4 regions of the Endozoicomonas sp. 2B-B genome follow, and region 3 is predicted to be linked to each of the others. Evidence: predicted binding sites of a transcription regulator. Region 3 holds the regulator's gene; each other region holds the start of a gene.
The links. Region 3 encodes PhoB, which activates phosphate uptake and scavenging genes when phosphate is short. Its sites were predicted from a motif close to TGTCATANNNNTGTCANA; they were not measured.

Region 1: a site for PhoB is predicted at 2,619-2,636, ahead of ACOMHB_RS03830 (choice-of-anchor I family protein). Genes of this name have one in related genera too.
Region 2: a site for PhoB is predicted at 2,415-2,432, ahead of ACOMHB_RS21820 (Na/Pi symporter). Genes of this name have one in related genera too.
Region 4: a site for PhoB is predicted at 2,185-2,202, ahead of phnW (2-aminoethylphosphonate--pyruvate transaminase). Genes of this name have one in related genera too.

Annotation. Positions count from the first base shown of each region.
Region 1 covers NZ_JBLZMU010000001.1:956,750-961,163, reverse strand. Annotated here, with positions in the region: gene ACOMHB_RS03840 (hypothetical protein) at 1-269, shown strand, start outside; gene ACOMHB_RS03835 (YgiW/YdeI family stress tolerance OB fold protein) at 399-755, shown strand; gene ACOMHB_RS03830 (choice-of-anchor I family protein) at 855-2,567, opposite strand; gene ACOMHB_RS03825 (hypothetical protein) at 2,973-3,275, shown strand; gene ACOMHB_RS03820 (IS4 family transposase) at 3,408-4,414, shown strand, end outside.
Region 2 covers NZ_JBLZMU010000001.1:5,887,223-5,891,636, reverse strand. Annotated here, with positions in the region: gene ACOMHB_RS21830 (hypothetical protein) at 1-81, opposite strand, end outside; gene ACOMHB_RS21825 (TonB family protein) at 319-1,065, opposite strand; gene ACOMHB_RS21820 (Na/Pi symporter) at 1,171-2,340, opposite strand; gene moeA (molybdopterin molybdotransferase MoeA) at 2,579-3,817, opposite strand; molybdenum cofactor riboswitch at 3,972-4,126, shown strand; gene moaA (GTP 3',8-cyclase MoaA) at 4,115-4,414, shown strand, end outside.
Region 3 covers NZ_JBLZMU010000001.1:600,197-604,610, reverse strand. Annotated here, with positions in the region: gene ACOMHB_RS02450 (H-NS family histone-like protein) at 281-703, shown strand; gene phoR (phosphate regulon sensor histidine kinase PhoR) at 1,141-2,460, opposite strand; gene phoB (phosphate regulon transcriptional regulator PhoB) at 2,505-3,194, opposite strand; gene ubiA (4-hydroxybenzoate octaprenyltransferase) at 3,524-4,411, opposite strand.
Region 4 covers NZ_JBLZMU010000001.1:1,041,680-1,046,093, reverse strand. Annotated here, with positions in the region: gene ACOMHB_RS04280 (YifB family Mg chelatase-like AAA ATPase) at 1-722, shown strand, start outside; gene phnW (2-aminoethylphosphonate--pyruvate transaminase) at 838-1,980, opposite strand; gene phnR (phosphonate utilization transcriptional regulator PhnR) at 2,264-2,989, shown strand; gene ACOMHB_RS04265 (phosphonatase-like hydrolase) at 3,089-3,757, shown strand; gene ACOMHB_RS04260 (TIGR03364 family FAD-dependent oxidoreductase) at 3,774-4,414, shown strand, end outside.

The DNA of each region.
Region 1 (4,414 bases), 360 kb from region 3:
GTGAAGGCAGAGGTGGAGAAGTTGAAGCCAGACTCGACGACGGTAGACGTGTCGATTGCATCACTGACCGTTACGCCATCGAAATGGATTTTGCCAACAAATGGCCTGAAGCCATCGGCCAGTCTCTTGCCTATGGAATGCTGACCAAAAAACAGGCTGGGATTGTGTTGATTCTGAGAAAACCATCCGACCATGAATATTGGGAACGCTTACAACAGGTTCTGGAGCACTATAAACTGCCGGTTACTACCTGGAAGCTTGGCCCCTGAAGCCACAGTTTTTTCTTTTATGAAAAAAGTTTAATGATTCACTCATCTTCCGGTTAACTGCTTTCGATTAATCTAAGCCCACCTTTTACACAGATACCCATTTCGAAAGAAAAACCGGAGATTGAAACCATGAATAAGACACTATCTGCTTTCCTCGCTGCTTCAACGATCGCACTGACCACTGGCAACGCATTTGCTGAATACACCGGCCCCAGCAGCACACCCAGGATCAATGATGTTACTTCCATCATCGAAAACCCGGTTGATGACTCCCAGGTGGAACTTACCGGTTACCTGACCAACAAAATCGACGATGAAACCTACACCTTTTCAGATGGCAACGACAGCATTCAGGTAGAGATTGAATCCAGAGACATGCCTCAGGTGCAGATCAATGAAAAGACCAAAGTTAAGATTTTGGGCGAAGTAGAAAGCGGTGCTTTTGAAACAACCGAGATAGAAGTCGAAAAAATCACCGTCATCTGAACAGAGCTTCACTTTAAACAAGGGTTGCCGGAAATTCTCTGACAACCCTCAACCCTTTGAAGACAAAAACGATAATAATCTACCGAAAGGCACGTCTAATCAATCTACCTGATATACCAGTGTAGAACCAGAGACTTCATGACCGATTATCAATAAAGGCTTTCCAGTTGGACTGTCAGTGGCTTCTACAAACTTCATACCCTCCGGAGAAACATCCCCCGCTTTTTCTGGTTCTTTCTCAGTATCAACTGAAAAATCACGGTTGTAGACATAGCTGACAAACTTGGCTTTTTCAGGATGAGTCACGTCGTACATCAGGACACCGCCGGTTCGTTCCAGACCAATAAACGCATATTGACGTCCATCAATCTCACCCACAGCCAATGCCTCTGGCTCAGGGCCTTTGTCGTCACTGCGGTTATCACCTTTGGTTTCTTCGTCATTATTGTTGAAGTGTTTACCCAGCACAGCGGCCGTCACTTCTTCAAAGTCGCTGCCTGAGTCATAGACCAGCTCACCTGTTTCGTTCCAGATAGAAAATGAGCGTGCTCCGTAGGAGTAAAGTTCTTCAAACTTGCCGTCGTTATCCGAATCACCCAGAGTGTTGGTAATTTTCAGACGAGCCAGCTTTTTCTGGTCCTTGGCTGCTTCAGCGTTAGGGTGCTCCAGGGCCACCTTAACCTTTTTGGTACGAACTTCTTCTGTGAACCCCAGGCAACCGTCTTCATCATCGTATTTCAGACCACCAGAAGCCAGACATTGAGCTTCAGAAGCAGCTTTGTACCAATAATCTCTGGCATCACCTTCGTTGGCTGTTACAACATAGGTTTTACCTTTCACGGAATAGGTAGCAATGGTATCTGGCTGATACATACCATAGACACCACTCCATTTTTGCAGATTCACACCACCGTCTTTATTACTGGCATCCATCGCAAACTGACCATAATCCTTGTAACCAAGGGGAACAATAGAATCAATGCGAGCATTGGCAATATCAACCAATGCCAGGGCATTGTTTTCCTGCAGAGAGACGTACGCTGTTCTGGAATCATCAGAAACGGCTATGTACTCGGGCTCAAGATCCTGAGCCACAGAAGCATCACGACCAAAAACCCTGACATCCTCTGGCAGCTCACTGTTTCTGGAGTACCCCTTGTTGAAAGCAGTGAAAGTAGCATGACGTGGTTCTTCCAGTTTGCCTTCAGAGGTAACCTTGACGACACTGACTGAACCTTCCGGGTCAATTTTGTAATCCGATGAGGGTTCACCTTCGTTCGCTGTCAGCAGGTATTTTCCATCGGGCGTAAAGGTCACCATATCAGGCAGTGCACCTACAACCTTATAGTCACTGAATACAGCGCCACCTTCAGAATCGAGCTTATAAACTATGACAACGCCTTTCTTTTGTTTGTCACTGTTTTCAACAGCAACAGCCAGCAGATCGCCATGAACAGAAACGCTGTTGGCGGTGCCCAGCTTCATGCCGTCAATACTGGATTCAAGATTGATCTTGCCAATTTTGAGTATATTGGAATCCATGGTCGGATTAGCCAGAGGCTGCCCCTTGAGTGATTTACCGCTGAGAATATCTACGGTTTTATCCAGGGCGTTGACAACATAGATAGATTGACTGGCTTTATGCCAGGCCACAATCTCTGCAGCCCCTTTATGGTAACTGCCAGAAGCATATCGAGCGATCGGCTCCATGGTGGGATGGGAAACTTCAACGTTTTCCTGAACCATTGAACAGCCAGCCAAAATGAAGGGAGCTGCCAGAGTGATAGCGTTGCGAGCGAGTTTCAGTTCCATTGAGATTCCTGATTTTATTCAATTTGATCAGGGCTTTTTATAACGGTTACAAATGACTATTTAATGACATTGTTGACACAAAGACGACAAAAACTGGCTTTTCTCGTCCCACCACTGGAGAGGCTATAGCATAAAGGAATACCCCGCTGTCATATTTCTCAAAAAAAATGCTACCTTGAAACAGTCTGACCATCGATAAAGGCAGTTTATGATGAGAAAATTATTAACATTACTTTTTTTTACTTCATAGCATCCGCATCAGCGGCAAATGCAAATCCTAAAATATTTCAAGCAGCTGAGAAATTTATACTTTTGTGTAACGTGTTATCATTAAAAATTATGCCTCCGGGAAGTCAAAACTATGAAATATATAAGTCTATTAGTTTTAACAGTGGTTTGAATATAATGATTGACGATATCAGGATATTGCTTTCTGAATTGCAACACAGATCTACCAGAAAAGATTTGAGTGTAAAATCTTTGTTTGTTATGAACATGCCTAAGTTGCCTTTTCCTGTTTTTCCACCAGCCTTCTATGAGGCTACAGCTGATCTTAATTTGCAACAAACACGAGCAGTTTCGCTCGATCAATTTTGTTTGCAAAATTTTGAAAAACCAGAGAGTCAACTATATGAAAAGTTAAACAATCTACTATCAAGAGTTAAAGAAATAATTGTAGGCAACGAGCAGTTTAAGAGCTTATCTTAGGGTAGACATTAAGCTCAAAAAAGCTTCATTTCCAGCGGCAGAACTCACCTTGAACAGCCAAAATAAAGCTTCGCGAAAAGTATCAAGGCTGAACAAGATGAGTATCGCAAATAGTAGACTAGTTCAAAAAAACTGCTGACGTGTTTCGACCGGTCTGAACTTCTCAGTATGGCGGAACAGCTTGGTTTTACTATACGACAGCGAGATATCCGCCCCTTGGACTTTATCCTTTCACTGATTGATGCCCTTGCTGGTGATGGAAACTGCGATACTCAAGCCGATCTCCACCGTAAATTTAATGAGTTGACGGGGCTGAATGTCTCCTATCGTTCCTGGGCAAATCAAGCTAAAAAAGACGCGATGCCTGCTCTTGTCCTCTGGCTATGGGTGCAGTGTCTGGAAGTCTTTACCCGCAAAGTCATGGCGTTTGATGAGGACAGTCCATTTTCAGAGTTCGAGCACATTCTGATTCATGACGGCTCATCGCAGGCTGTCTACAATGCCCTAAAGGAAACATTTCCCGGCAGGTTCTCAACGGTCAGTCCTGCTGCTGTAGAACTTCATACGACAATGGATCTTCTTACCAACAATCTGGTGCGCGTGCAGCTCACTGAAGATACCCGTTCAGAAAGAGACTGTCTGCCACCACTGCCAACCTCCATGGCTAATATCCTGATGCTGATCGATGCCGGTTATTTTGAGTTGGAACGCTTTGCTGCCATTGATGATCGGGAAGGTTCTTTTATCTGCAAGGCACCTCAGAGTATCAACCCGACGATACTCAGCGCAGTACGGGAGGATGGCAAAAATCTGAATCGCTACAAAGGGAAAAAACTTAAGGAAGTGTTGTCTGGCTTCCCTAAAGATCAATGCCTCGACCTGGATGTAGAATGGCCAGGATTCAAAGCCTGGCCATATCGTTTGGTTGTCCGCTGGAATGACAGGAAACTGAAATGGGTATTCGTTGTAAGCAACCTTAACCGGGTTGAGTTCACCCTGAATGAAGTACTTCAGGCCTATCGTCTACGATGGCAAATAGAGCTTATCTTCAAAGAGATCAAGTCCTATTCAGGGTGGCATCGTTTTAACACTAAATCAGCGACACTGGTGTTTAGCCTGATTCTGATGTCCTTCGTGGT
Region 2 (4,414 bases), 5.3 Mb from region 3:
GATCAATATAACCGAAATAAAAACTGTGGTAAAAGTTTGCATAGGTGTTTCAACTTCTTTTCGGTTTGCATTTTTGCTCATGTTCTGCCAGTTAACCCCTGCTTCACCACGCGGGCAAAGCACGTCGGGAAGAGAGGTGAAGCCTCGGGATAGAATTGGCAGAATTACGCGATAACTATAGTGTAATTAGTGATGGCCGGGTGGTGATGTGATGGCAGTGAGGCCCTGATACGCCAGGTAAATCTCCGGGAACCTCTGATGCGTCGGCAGCTACAGCGAAATTGTGAGATTGAGTAATGAACTTAAGGAGCTGGCCGGTCACAGCAGCTGATATTTAATGGAGAGAATCACCGTAACCGATTTCTTGTGAGGTGTCGGTAAGGGCAGGGAGCGCTCAATGGCTTTCAGACTACTGGCTTCGAATGCCTTTTTACCGGCCAGTACAGTCGCCTTTTCCAGTGTTCCGTCAGAGTTGATTTCAATTTTGATTTTTACTTCTCCTTCCAGTCGCCTTCTTTTAGCCTGGTAGGGATACACTTTGTAGCGATTGATCCGGTATTGAAGTTGAGCCACCCATTTCTGAAATTCATCAGGCTCCAAATGCCCGGCTTTTGAAGTGATGAGTTCTTCGACGGGCTCTCCCGATGTCTGCTGGTTGAGAGCAGATACCGGAGGCTCACCCGGTTTTGCGTGCCTGTGTTTGTTTTCTTCCTGATTGGCCGACTCTTGCTGAATCTTTTTCTTTTCGGCTCTGGTCGTTATGACTTTCTTGTTCTCTGCTTTTTCAGCCTGTTCTGTTTTTTCAGTGCTTTGAATGTGTTCAGTGTTTTCAATCTGAGAATCTGGCTTTGTCAATTCCGAGTCGGTCATTGCTTCTGTAGCGGTCAGGTTTTTTTCAATGGCAGGTGTTATGTCGGGTTGATGAGACACCAGTTTGATTTGAATGCCGGGTGATTTTGCAGCAGTCAACCAACTACTCCCGCTATAGCCCAAAAGTAAGGTGTGAAAGACAACTGACAACGTCAGGGGGATGACCAGATGCCTGATGGTGGTTTCCTGTTCCATGATTGGCAACCCAAAGAGCATAGCAGTTTAAACAGGAATTAAAGAAACAGGTCTGTAGAGGAAACCCCGACATGGTCAGGGCTTCTTAAGAATATCAGGAAGGCTTTACCGGGCTACCAAAATCCCGAGGCCCGGTATGACAAAGAAGGCCAGCAAAAGATACAGGAATGCATAAGCGCGGTTTTTTATAGCCAGATCAGACAATTTTTCTGCAGCGTAGAGAGGAATCTCACGGAGCCACCTGATGCCATAGATAAGGGCTACGGCAAACACGTTGAAGAACAAGTGTACCAGAGCAATGGTCATTGCGTGCTCTGCGTCTGCACCGACGATGGCCGTTGCTGAAAGCAGCGCTGTGATGGTTGTACCGATGTTGGCACCCAGAGTAACAGGGTACATCTGACGAACGGTGAAGACGCCACTGCCTACCAGAGGAACCATAAGACTGGTGGTAGTAGAAGAGGATTGCACCATTACGGTCATAACAGTACCGGAGGCAATACCGGAAATCGGACCACGACCAATAGACTTGTGCAGAATGTCCCTGGCACGTCCCACCATAACTTTTTTCAGCAGCTTGCCCAGTCTTACGACCGAGCTGAAGATAAGGAAGATACCGAAGGCGATCATGGTCAGGCCAGCCAGTGTGCTGTCGGGCAGGAGGCCTGCAAAATCCTTGACAATATTCACGGCCGGCTTGGTCAGGGGTTTGACGAAATTCAGGCTGCCCATATCAATAGCAGAGCCACCTACCAACAGTGCGGCTACGTGCTGTGAAATATCGCTCAGGAAGCCGGTCATCAATTCCAGAGGCAACAGAATCAGAACCGCCAGATAGTTAAAGAAGTCGTGAACTGTCGAAGCAGCAAAAGCTCGCTTAAAGGATTTGTCGCAACCCATGTGACCCAGACTGACCAGAGTATTTGTGATGGTGGTACCAATATTGGCTCCCATTATCATGGGGATCGCCATCTCTACCGGCAGGCCGCCAGCCACGAGGCCAACGATAACAGAGGTTACTGTACTGGAAGACTGAACCAGAGCCGTGGCGAGGGTACCGGCTATCAGTGCCAGCATAGTGTTGTTGGCAAAGCTGAACAGCTCTGCAGCTGCTTCTGCGCCACCTACGGCCATTTTAAAACCAGAGCCCACTACACTGACGGCAACCAGGAGAGCATAGATCCAGAGGATAACTCTCAGCCAGATACGGCCATAGTGCCTGCTGGTGTATTTATAGTCAGCTTTGGTGCTGGCTTGACTAGTTGCTTCAGACATTTTCTGCACCTTGGTGCTGTGTGGATAGAGATGATGGCGAAAATATAGGTGTTTTGTTTCAGAAATATTACAGTTATGACATTTTTTTGAAATATTTAAAAACCCTCCAGGACCAGGGCAAAGACTGCAGAAATATGACAGTGCTCGTTTTCGGGGCAACCCTTTTCCATGCCGGAACCCGGAGGTCCCAAAAGCATGGGAGCCAGAGTGATGCGACAACCTGCAGAACAGGGAGTAGTTACCTGAGAAGTTTATCGAACAACTGCACTCTAACCGTTTCTCCTGCCTCAATATTTCCCTGGGAAGCGGGCAAAATGATGTAACAATTAGCCATACTCATGGATCGGAGAATCCCCGACCCCTGACTGCCCGATGTGACTACCTCGGCTTCTCCTCTCTCGTTGGTTGAGAGAATGCCCCTCTGGAATTCCAGGCGACCGGGTTGTTTCTTTAGGGGAGTGAGGCACGTTGCTGGTAGTTCAGCAGCAGGAGTTGGTTCTGCTCCCATCATATGTTGCAATGCGGGCGCTGCCAATTGTTGGAAAGTTACCGTAGCGGAAACCGGATTGCCGGGTAGCCCAAAGAAAACACTGTTGGGAAGTTTACCAAAGGCAAAGGGTTTGCCGGGTTTAATGGCCAGCCTCCAGAACGAAGTATGGCCTATTTCACTGAGAATATCTTTGACAAAGTCGACGTCACCTACGGATACCCCACCAGAGGTGACAACTGCATCAGCCTGCTGATCAGCTTTCAGAAAAGCTTTCCGGATCTCGTCGCGGTCATCATGGAGTTTTCCAAGGTCAATCACTTCTGCACCCAGTCGCTTGAGCATCGCTGATACTGCAAACCTATTGCTGTCGTATATATTACCTTGTCCGAGAGTCTCGCCGGGCAGCTTCAGTTCATCACCCGTGGAAAAGAGCGCTACTTTTATTCTGCGAATGACTGGAACTTCAGGGATTCCCAATGAAGCCAGCAGACCTATATCCTGGGCTTTGATGATGTGTCCCTTTTCAAAAACCTGACAACCTTGAGGAATATCTTCACCGGCACGGCGAACATTATTGCTTGACTGAGAGGGTAGCTTGCTGAAAGCAATACCCTGTTCGGTTATCTCGGCCTGCTCCTGCATGATGACCGTATCGGCACCTACAGGAATGGAAGCACCTGTCATGATTCTTATACAGTGGCCAGGGGGCATAGAACCCTGATAGGGGTGCCCGGCCAGAGATTTTCCGGCCAGCGGCAGTATTGAATGTGGTGCCAGGTCACTGAAACGGACTGCATACCCGTCCATGGCTGAATTATCATGGGACGGAACGTTAACCGGCGAAATAATTGCCTCAGAGATAACCCTGTCCAGGGAGTCAGCCAGAGCCACTGTTTCAGTTTCAGTGACGACCGGTGTTTCTGTCATCAGTTTCTCAAGCCCTTCGTGCAGGGGCATGAGCCCCGGGGCAGAACAGCAGTCAGTCATTGAAAGGTCTCCTCGATACAGTTTTTGAAACTGCTCTTAAAGTAAAAGCTATAAATGAATTCAGCAATCTGTTTCTTGTTATTTGTATCACTCGATATTGTCCTTTAAGGCATGGCTATTTTGTCGGGTTAGGGTTAGGATGAGCCCCTAATTAATTTTAATAAAGCGCCGAGCTTCGCAACCTAACCCTCACCATGAAGGTACGGTTGTCTGGCCGTGACCTGATGCGTGTTACACGCAGGGTTGCCAGGGTTCACACAGAAATGTCTGGGCCTCCCGTGTTTGGAAAGGTGTGAAATGCGACCATTACAAGACCAACAGGGACGAACGTTTCCCTATCTCAGACTGTCTCTGACTGATCTGTGCAACTTCACTTGCAACTATTGCCTGCCTGATGGCTGTGATGAGCATCGTCACAAGCAGTCGCTGGATGTTGCCGAAATTAAACGTCTGGTGACCGCTTTTTCGGCGGTGGGTGTTGAGAAGGTTCGCCTCACTGGCGGTGAGCCTACCCTGCGCTCTGACTTCAGGGATATTGTCAGTACTCTTAAGTCCATTCCGGGGATTCAGAAAGTGGCTATGACCACAAATGGTTAC
Region 3 (4,414 bases):
CAAAGAGTCAGATGCACGGCTGAATGGCTGTTTTTTTAAAAACAAGCAATACCCACTCAAAGCAATTCAATTCATATGCATGTCTTGATGACTCATAACCGTTTATGTATTGCACAAAATTATTCCTACCATCACATAAAGCGTTATTAAATCTATTTAAATAGTCCATAAAAGCACATTAAATGCTTCCATCAATTTAAAGCTTCCTGTATAAATAGTTACCTCCGTCATTGATAACCATTAATACCCGGTCGAATTAGTCTGAATTGGGAGTTCCTGAATGAACGTTTTTGAAGAAATTCATCACCGCCTGAGCAGTAAAACTCGTATCCGCTCTTTGTTTAAAGATGTTCATGTCGAAGATCTTGAGCGTATCATCTCCAGAATGCAGGACGTAATGCAGGAGAAAGTTGAAGCCCGCAATAAGATTGACGAAGAGCGTCAAGCCAAACTCGAAAACATTGAAGCCGTTAAGCAGATCATGGCCGAACGCGGCATTTCAATGGAAGACTTGGACCATCTGGAAATAGCGACTCAAAAACGTCGTCGTAATGTCCAAAGGTTTACTTTTGAGTACCAGACAGAAGCCGGCGACACTGTCCAATGGGATGGTTCTACCACAGGGCGCTTGCCGCGTGACTTCCAAAGCTACCTGGACCGCACCGGCAAAAAACGTCTGGAATGCGTCGTTGGCGAAGAGTAAGTCTACCTTCGTCAGTATTTCGGGTTCATGCCCGGTCTGCAACTTCTTGAATAAAGACACCAATGGATCAAAGTATCATTCTTTGAAAAACCTCCCCCTCTGACTCGAAGTAATCAGTTGGGGATCCCATTACAGAGTGCTCAGGTGGGACCACTCTCATCAACACTCTGACCAACAGCCCGCAGTGCACCCCACAGCAGGTGTTCAAGAGACAGATACAAACTAGTAAAGAAAATACAAATACGCAAGCCCGGTCTTTGCAGGATGGTTAAAATCCACCACCCTGCCAACTCCCGGGGATTAGCGTTTCAGAGTAAAGATAGTCAGGATCAGTCTGTACAACAGACTGTTCGCGAATGATGAAACCATGAAAAGATTATTCATTTTTTGATGGTAGTCCTAAAAGCAGAAAAGGTGCCACCGGCCCTTTTCTGCTTTCATGAGTGTTCCAACTCAAGGCATTTTTCCGGAAAGTAGCAAATAAAGCGGCTGCCTTTTCCAGGGTGACTGCTGATCGTGAGTTTGCCTCCGTGTCTCAGCATGACGTGCTTGACGATAGCCAGGCCAAGCCCCGTTCCCCCGGTATTCTGGCTACGACTTTTATCAATCCGGTAAAAGCGCTCAGTCAACCTCGGAATATGCATTGGATCAATACCGACACCATTGTCTTCTACCATCATATGTCCGCCTTCCCCGTCCTGCCACCAGCGCACAAGTATTTTCCCACCCTCGGGTGTATAGCGCACGGCATTAAAGACCAGATTCGAGAAGGCACTGCGCAACTCATTACTGCTGCCTGCCAAAAAGACATCTTCAGGACAATCCAGAGAAATCTGATGCTGGCTTTCACCACTGAGTGCACATCCGTCTTCAACGATACTGCTGAGCAGGGTTTTAACATGAACCCCATTCTCGTCTGCCTGAGCTTCAGCCGACTCCAGTTTGGACAGCAACAGCAGGTCTGCCACCAGATTCTGCATTCTCAGCGACTGCTCCTGCATCCTGTTCAGAGCTTTTTCCCAAACAGGGGGCAGACCTGAATCCGGGCCCAGACTGTCCAGCATGGTTTCGATGTATCCAGACACAACCGTCAGTGGTGTTCTCAGTTCATGGGAGACATTGGCAACAAAGTCTTTTCTCATGACTTCCAGCTGATTCAAGCGCGTGACATCTCTAACGGTCATGAGACGATTGCCTTTGCCATAAACCGTTATATTAAATTGCAGTTGATGATCCGGGTTGATTGGCGAGGGGATCTCAAGAGCTTTTTGATAACCACCCTGCTCAAAGTAGTCGGCAAACCTTGGATCACGTAGCAGATTGGTAATCAACTGCCCCTGATCGTCAGGCGTCTTAAGCCCTATCAAAGTTCCAGCGGCGGGATTCCACCATTCCAGGTTGCTCTGATTATCTATCATTACAACACCGTCGTTCAGCGCAGCAGTTGATTCCTGAACACGTTCAATCACTCCGGCCAGCTTTTGCCGGGAACGACTGTGCTGTTTTTGCAATCGATAGATACCATCAAAAATTTGCCCCCAGAACCCTTTACTCTCAGGAGGCTCTTTGCTCCTGGCCTTGGGGTCATTCAGCCAGTCCAGCAGCTTGAAAAGCTGACGGAAGCTCCAGACAAAATAACCTCCCATGACCACACAGAGTCCTAAAAAAGGCTCTCCAAACAACCAGCCCAGGGAAAACCCGACAATCACGTAGGCGATCATGCGGCTCAGCAAATGGGTTTTTGAAATTGTTGTCATATTACTCCCGGCCAGATAACTGCTGAGCACTGAGCATAAAAGGTTTACACCCTCGTTGAGAAACGATATCCAGTACCACGAACCGTTTGCACAAAGGCTTCGTAGTTATCACCTAAGGCCTTACGCAAGCGTCGAATGTGTACATCAACGGTTCGCTCTTCCACATAAACGTTGCCACCCCAGACCTGATCCAGTAACTGCCCACGGGTATAGGCACGCTCCTGGTGCGTCAGGAAAAACTGCAGCAAACGGTACTCGGTAGGTCCTATTTCAGCAGGTGAGCCATCAATAGAGACTCTGTGGCTGACAGGGTCCAGCTCCAATCCCTTGATGACAATGGGAGACTGGTTATCAAATCCGCCTGTACGACGGAGAACCGCTTTTAAACGAGCAGCCAGCTCGCGGGGAGAAAAAGGCTTGGTGATGTAGTCATCGGCACCGGTTTCAAGTCCCTGGATTTTGTGGTCTTCTTCACCTTTGGCCGTCAACATAACAATGGGTATTTCAGAGGTCAGCTCATTGCGCTTCAGACGACGGGCCAGTTCAATTCCAGAGACATCTGGTAACATCCAGTCCAACAAGATCAGATCGGGTTTGTTATCCACAATCAGAGAGTGCGCTTCTCTGGCATCTGCTGCCTCAAGACAGTCATACCCTGCCATTTCCAGAGCAACGGTCACCATTTCGCGAATCGGTGCTTCGTCATCTACGATCAGAATGGTCTTTCCTGGCATTAATCTCTACCTGTTATCTGTCGATTCGATTTCGGCGGTGACGTTCTGGCATCTATCAGCTGAAGCTCATTGGGGCTATACCAGGATGGTAGTGTCTCAGGACAGCACCTTTCCTATCGCTCAGGCTGTTTCTCACTACTTTGATCAACCGCACTATACACCGGACATTACACCTTTGAAATGTTACAGGCAGATGACACACTAAAGGCTGATATTGCAGCTTAAAAATAAAAAGATCCCTCAGGGTTTACAGGGTAAGGCTTTTCGCCATTTATCCCTACAGCCACCATAAGTAGCAATACTTACCAGGCTCTAAGCCGGATTGAAGATCAAAGATAACTCAACACGAAACCTGCAAATACAATGGCTCCGGCCCAGTGGTTACTGAGAAACGCCTTGAAGCAGGCTTCACGCTCACGACGACGGGTTAACCATTGCTGGTAAACGAAAAGGGCTGCGACAGCCAACAATGAGAGATAATAGAGAGCACCTAACTCCAGTTGATGGCCTGCCATGGCCAGTGTCATCAGGGTAAGTACCTGCAGGCAACCAACAATCAGGTTATCCATCTCGCCAAATAGAATGGCTGTGGACTTGATACCTACTTTCAGATCATCGTCACGATCCACCATGGCGTATTGAGTATCGTAAGCTACTGTCCAGAAGAGATTGGCCAGAAACATCAGCCAGACGATGTTTCCCAACGAGCCACTCTGAGCCGCAAAAGCCATGGGTATCGACCAGCCAAAAGCAGCCCCCAAAACCACCTGAGGCAGATGAGTGTGTCTTTTGGCAAAAGGGTAAGCCGAGGCCAGCAATAATCCGGCAAAAGAGAGCTGGACGGTAAGAGTATTGGTAAAGAGTACAAGAATGAAAGACAAAAGCACCATACCGGAGAAATAGATCAGCGCTTCTTTTTCCTGAATTTTACCCGTTACCAGCGGTCGATGCTGTGTTCTCTTAACATGGCCGTCCACTTTCCTGTCAGCAAAGTCATTAATAACGCAGCCTGCACTGCGCATCAAAACCACGCCGACCGAAAAAATCACCAGATTCTTCAGACTCGGTACACCTTCTGCCGCCACCCAGAGTGCCCACATAGTAGGCCAGAACAACAGATAAATACCAATAGGCCGGTCCAGCCGGGCCAGCCGTAAGAAATCTTTTAAACGGGGAAATCGTTGCAGAACTACTTCAGTGCCTGCCAATACCGCCATTGG
Region 4 (4,414 bases), 440 kb from region 3:
GACCCTTTCGCAACCCCCATCATACCGCTTCAGCCGTCGCCCTGGTGGGTGGAGGCAGCCAGCCCCGACCAGGAGAGATTTCCTTTGCGCATAATGGTGTCCTGTTCCTGGATGAACTGCCGGAGTTTCAAAAGGTAGCCCTGGAGGTACTGAGAGAGCCCCTGGAAACCCGGGAAGTGGTTATTTCCCGAGCCAAAGGTCAGGCCAGCTTCCCTGCCGGCTTTCAGTTGATTGCCGCCATGAACCCCTGCCCCTGCGGATATCTTGGAGACCCACAGAAAGCCTGCCAGTGTTCTGCCGAGCAGGTCAGACGTTATAAACGAAAACTGTCAGGTCCTTTACTGGATCGCATTGATTTACAGATAGAGGTTTCCAGTCAGAAAACGGAGCGACTTTTTGAAAACCCGCCCGAAGATGAAAACCTGTCAACTGAAAAAATACGTCAACAGGTGATTCAGGCAAGGTCTATCCAGCAGCACAGGCAGGGGAAACCCAACGCCCGATTGTCTGCCAGCGAGATGGATGAATACTGTTCACTGAATAAGCAAGAACAGGATTTTATGACCCGGCTGTGTGACAAACTGGGTTACTCAGCCAGAGCCGTACACCGAATACTGAGAGTGGCCCGAACTCTGGCGGATATTGATGAGGACAAAGACATTCAACAGAAGCATCTTGCTGAAGCGGTGCATTACAGAAAGCTGGATCGTGAACCAGGTTAACCGATAACCTCTCTTTGTTATGAAGCTGTTTTTTCAATCTCTGGCTATCAGCTCAGCGGCTCAGGCAGATCATCTATCAGTCAGCGCTTACTTTCAGGTTCACACCCTGACAGTATTACTGTTCCTGCCAGTACATGCTTTCGGAAACGGCTTTAATCAATCGGCTGATGTCTTCCGGATACACTTCCCCGATATTGCCAATTCTGAAACAGTCAGCATCAGAGACTTTACCGGGATAAATGACGAAACCTTTCACTTTCAGCTGCTCATAAAAGCGGAGGAATTCATAATCGGGGTGCTCGGGGGAGTAAAATGAAGTTATAAACGGAGAGTGCAGTTCAGTGTCTAACAGGCACCGGAAGCCCAGCTCAGTCATACCCTGGACGAGCAAACGCTGATTGCTGGCGTAGCGCTTGTGACGGGCAGCAATGCCCCCCTCTTCAATCAACTCTGCCAGGGCTTGATGGAAAGCCCTTACGGTGTGGGTGGGGGAAGTAAAACGCCACTTACCGTGATTCTTTTCCATGCATTGCCACTGATCATAGAGGTCCAGAGACAGAGAGCGGGCCAGGCCTTTGCATTGGGACAAAAGAGTACGACGAGCTATAACAAAGCCAAAACCGGGTACGCCCTGAATACACTTGTTGGCAGAGCTGATCAGAAAATCAATACCCAGCCCGGCAAGGTCAATCGGCACACCGCCGAAGCTGCTCATGGCATCAACAATCAGAATACAGTCGTGTTTCTTCACCACCTGTGCGACTGCTTCAACAGGGTTCAGCATGCCTGTTGTGGTTTCACAATGAACAATGGCGACATGAGTGATGGCTTTATCTTCAGAGAGTACCTGATCAATTTCCCCCGGCGTCGGCGGATTAATCTCACCACAATTCAGAACACTGTGGGGAATATTCAGATACTCGGCAATCTGGGCAATACGGGCACCGTAAGCCCCATTGTTAATGACCAGTAATTTCCCTTCATCAGAGATAACCGACCCGATGGTTGCTTCTACCGAAGCAGTACCACTACCCTGCATGAGAACGGCGGTGTAGTCATCAGTATCCGAGGCCAGTTTAATCAGCTGACTGCGGATCTCCTCAACCACGCCAAGGTTGTAATCATCGTCCCAGGTACACCAGTCACGCAGCATCGCTTCGCGGACACTGGCAGAGGTTGAGAGGGGTCCCGGAGTCAACAGAAGATAAGGATTTTCCAGGCTCTTTTCTTTCACAGTGGGCACTTCTTTTGTAGACATGACTTTAATGAGACACCTGTAGAAACAGAAATTTCAATCGTCTGGTATATACCAATTGGTACAAAATCATGATGGAGACACTTTTTTCTGTAAATACCCAGCGACCACTCTTCATAAAAATTTCACATTCATACCAGTCTGGAAACAACAGCTAAAAGAGCTCCCCCAACGTCAGTCAAGCAAATAGTTAATTGTCATAAAAGCGATCATTTAATTGTCATAAAAGCCGTTTAGTATGGTCTATACCAGTTGAAAATCCATTGACCCTTAGAGAATAGTATTTATGGGACAGGGAAAAAATCAGTATCAAATCATTCGCACGGCCCTGAACGAGCAGATAGAAAGCGGGGCATTAAAACCGGGAAGCAAGCTACCCTCGGAGCGATTGCTGAGTGAAAAATTCGGTACCACCCGCATTACTCTCAGAGAGTCATTGTCATCACTGGAAGCCGACGGACTGGTCTATCGCGAAGATCGCAGAGGCTGGTTTGTTTCTCCGCAAAGAGTGACCTATGACCCGACGGTGAATGCTAACTTTCATACCATCGTTACCCGCCAGGGCAGAGTACCCGGTACCCGAATGATCCATGCTGAACAGGTACCAGCACCGCCCGGGGTTCAAAAGCTACTTCAGATTCCAGCTCTGACCCCGGTGTATCGGCTGCAACGCCTTCGTTCAGTGGATGGGCGAAATGTCCTCTACGTTGAAAATTACATGAACCCTGCCTACTTCCCGGATCTGCTCAAGCATGATCTGTCTCGATCACTCTCCGATATCTATCAGGAGCATTATAACCGTCAGTATGCCCGGGTCAGTTTCAGGTTGTACCCGGTAGGCCTGAATGCCGAGGCTTCTTTACACCTCAAGGTCACCACGGGCAGTTCCGGTTTGCTGGTTGAGCGAACAAACTACGATCAATCGAATGTCTTGATTGACTGTGACTTTGAGTATTGGCGGCAGGATGCGGTGGTTATAGCCGCTGACACCACTGTGAGCCCCATGACTTGAGAGTCATTAATACCTGCCGGTGCCAATGGTATGAGCCATTTTCTTACTGAACGTCCAAACCCTTTAATTTCCGAATCTGAAAAATGAGAAGAGGTCACAATGAACAAAATTCAACTCGCGGTTTTTGATATGGCTGGTACTACGGTCAATGAAGACAACGTCGTTTACAAAACCGTTCAGAAGAGTCTTGTTGACGCAGGCTACGATTTCACTCTGGACGAAGTCCTTGAGCATGGCGCAGGCAAAGAGAAGCATCAGGCCATAAAAGATACCCTGTCGTCCAAAGGCTTTGACCACTCGGACTCGGAACAAATCTTCCAGTCCTTTAAAAAACAACTGACACAGGCCTATGAAGAGCTTGCAGTCACCTCTTTTGACGGCGTCCCCGAACTTTTGAAAGAGCTGCGGGCAAAAGGCATCAAAGTCGCACTCAACACCGGCTATAGCCACCAGGTAGCAACAGGCCTGTTGAAAAAGATGAACTGGCTGCCCGGGGTCGAATTCGACACCCTGATCACTGCGGATGATGTAATAAACGGCAGACCAGCACCGGACATGATTGAGCTGGCCATGGAGAAAACCGGCATTAACGACAGTTCACAGGTACTTAAAGCCGGAGATTCAGCCATTGACATCGAGGAAGGAAAAAACGCCCACTGCGGTATCACGGTTGGCGTGACTACAGGCGCCCAGACCCGGGAGCAACTGGCAACAGCCGCTCCAACGCTGGTGCTCGACAACCTGGCCGATATCCTTAAGCACATTTGAACACAGGGAGACACCTTTGAAATACGATTTAATGGTTGTCGGTGCAGGTATTCTTGGCACTTTTCACGCCTTCGCTGCTGCGAAGCGGGGGTATAAGGTACTGCTGGTTGAAAAAGACAGTCAACCGGTACAGGCCACCGTCAGAAACTTTGGCATGGTTGTTCCATCCGGCATGACAGCAGACCTGCTGCCGACCGCCCTGGACTCTCTGAGCATTTATCAGACCCTGCAAGATCAGTTTGATATTTCAGCCCGAAGAAATGGCAGCTGGTATATAGCCTCCGATGACCAGGAGTTGGCCATGTTGCAAGAGCTACACCAACGAAATCAGCAAACGGGCTACCCTTCATCACTGCTAAGTATTGACGAGGTTATACGTGCCAATCCTGCCGTCAAGAAAAGTTATGCAAAAGGTGCCTTGTACTTCCCGGAGGAATTCAGTGTTAACCCCCTGCAACTGATTTACCGCATCATTGAGTTTATTCAGCAGGAATACACCGTTGAATACCGACCCAACACCCAAATCATCAGCATGGAAACCGGGCAGGATGAAGTCATCAGTATGGATTCAGCTGGTGAGCAATACCGGGCTTCAAAAGCGATAGTCTGTAACGGGCATGATTTCAAAACCCTGTTTCCATCACGCTTTCTCAACAG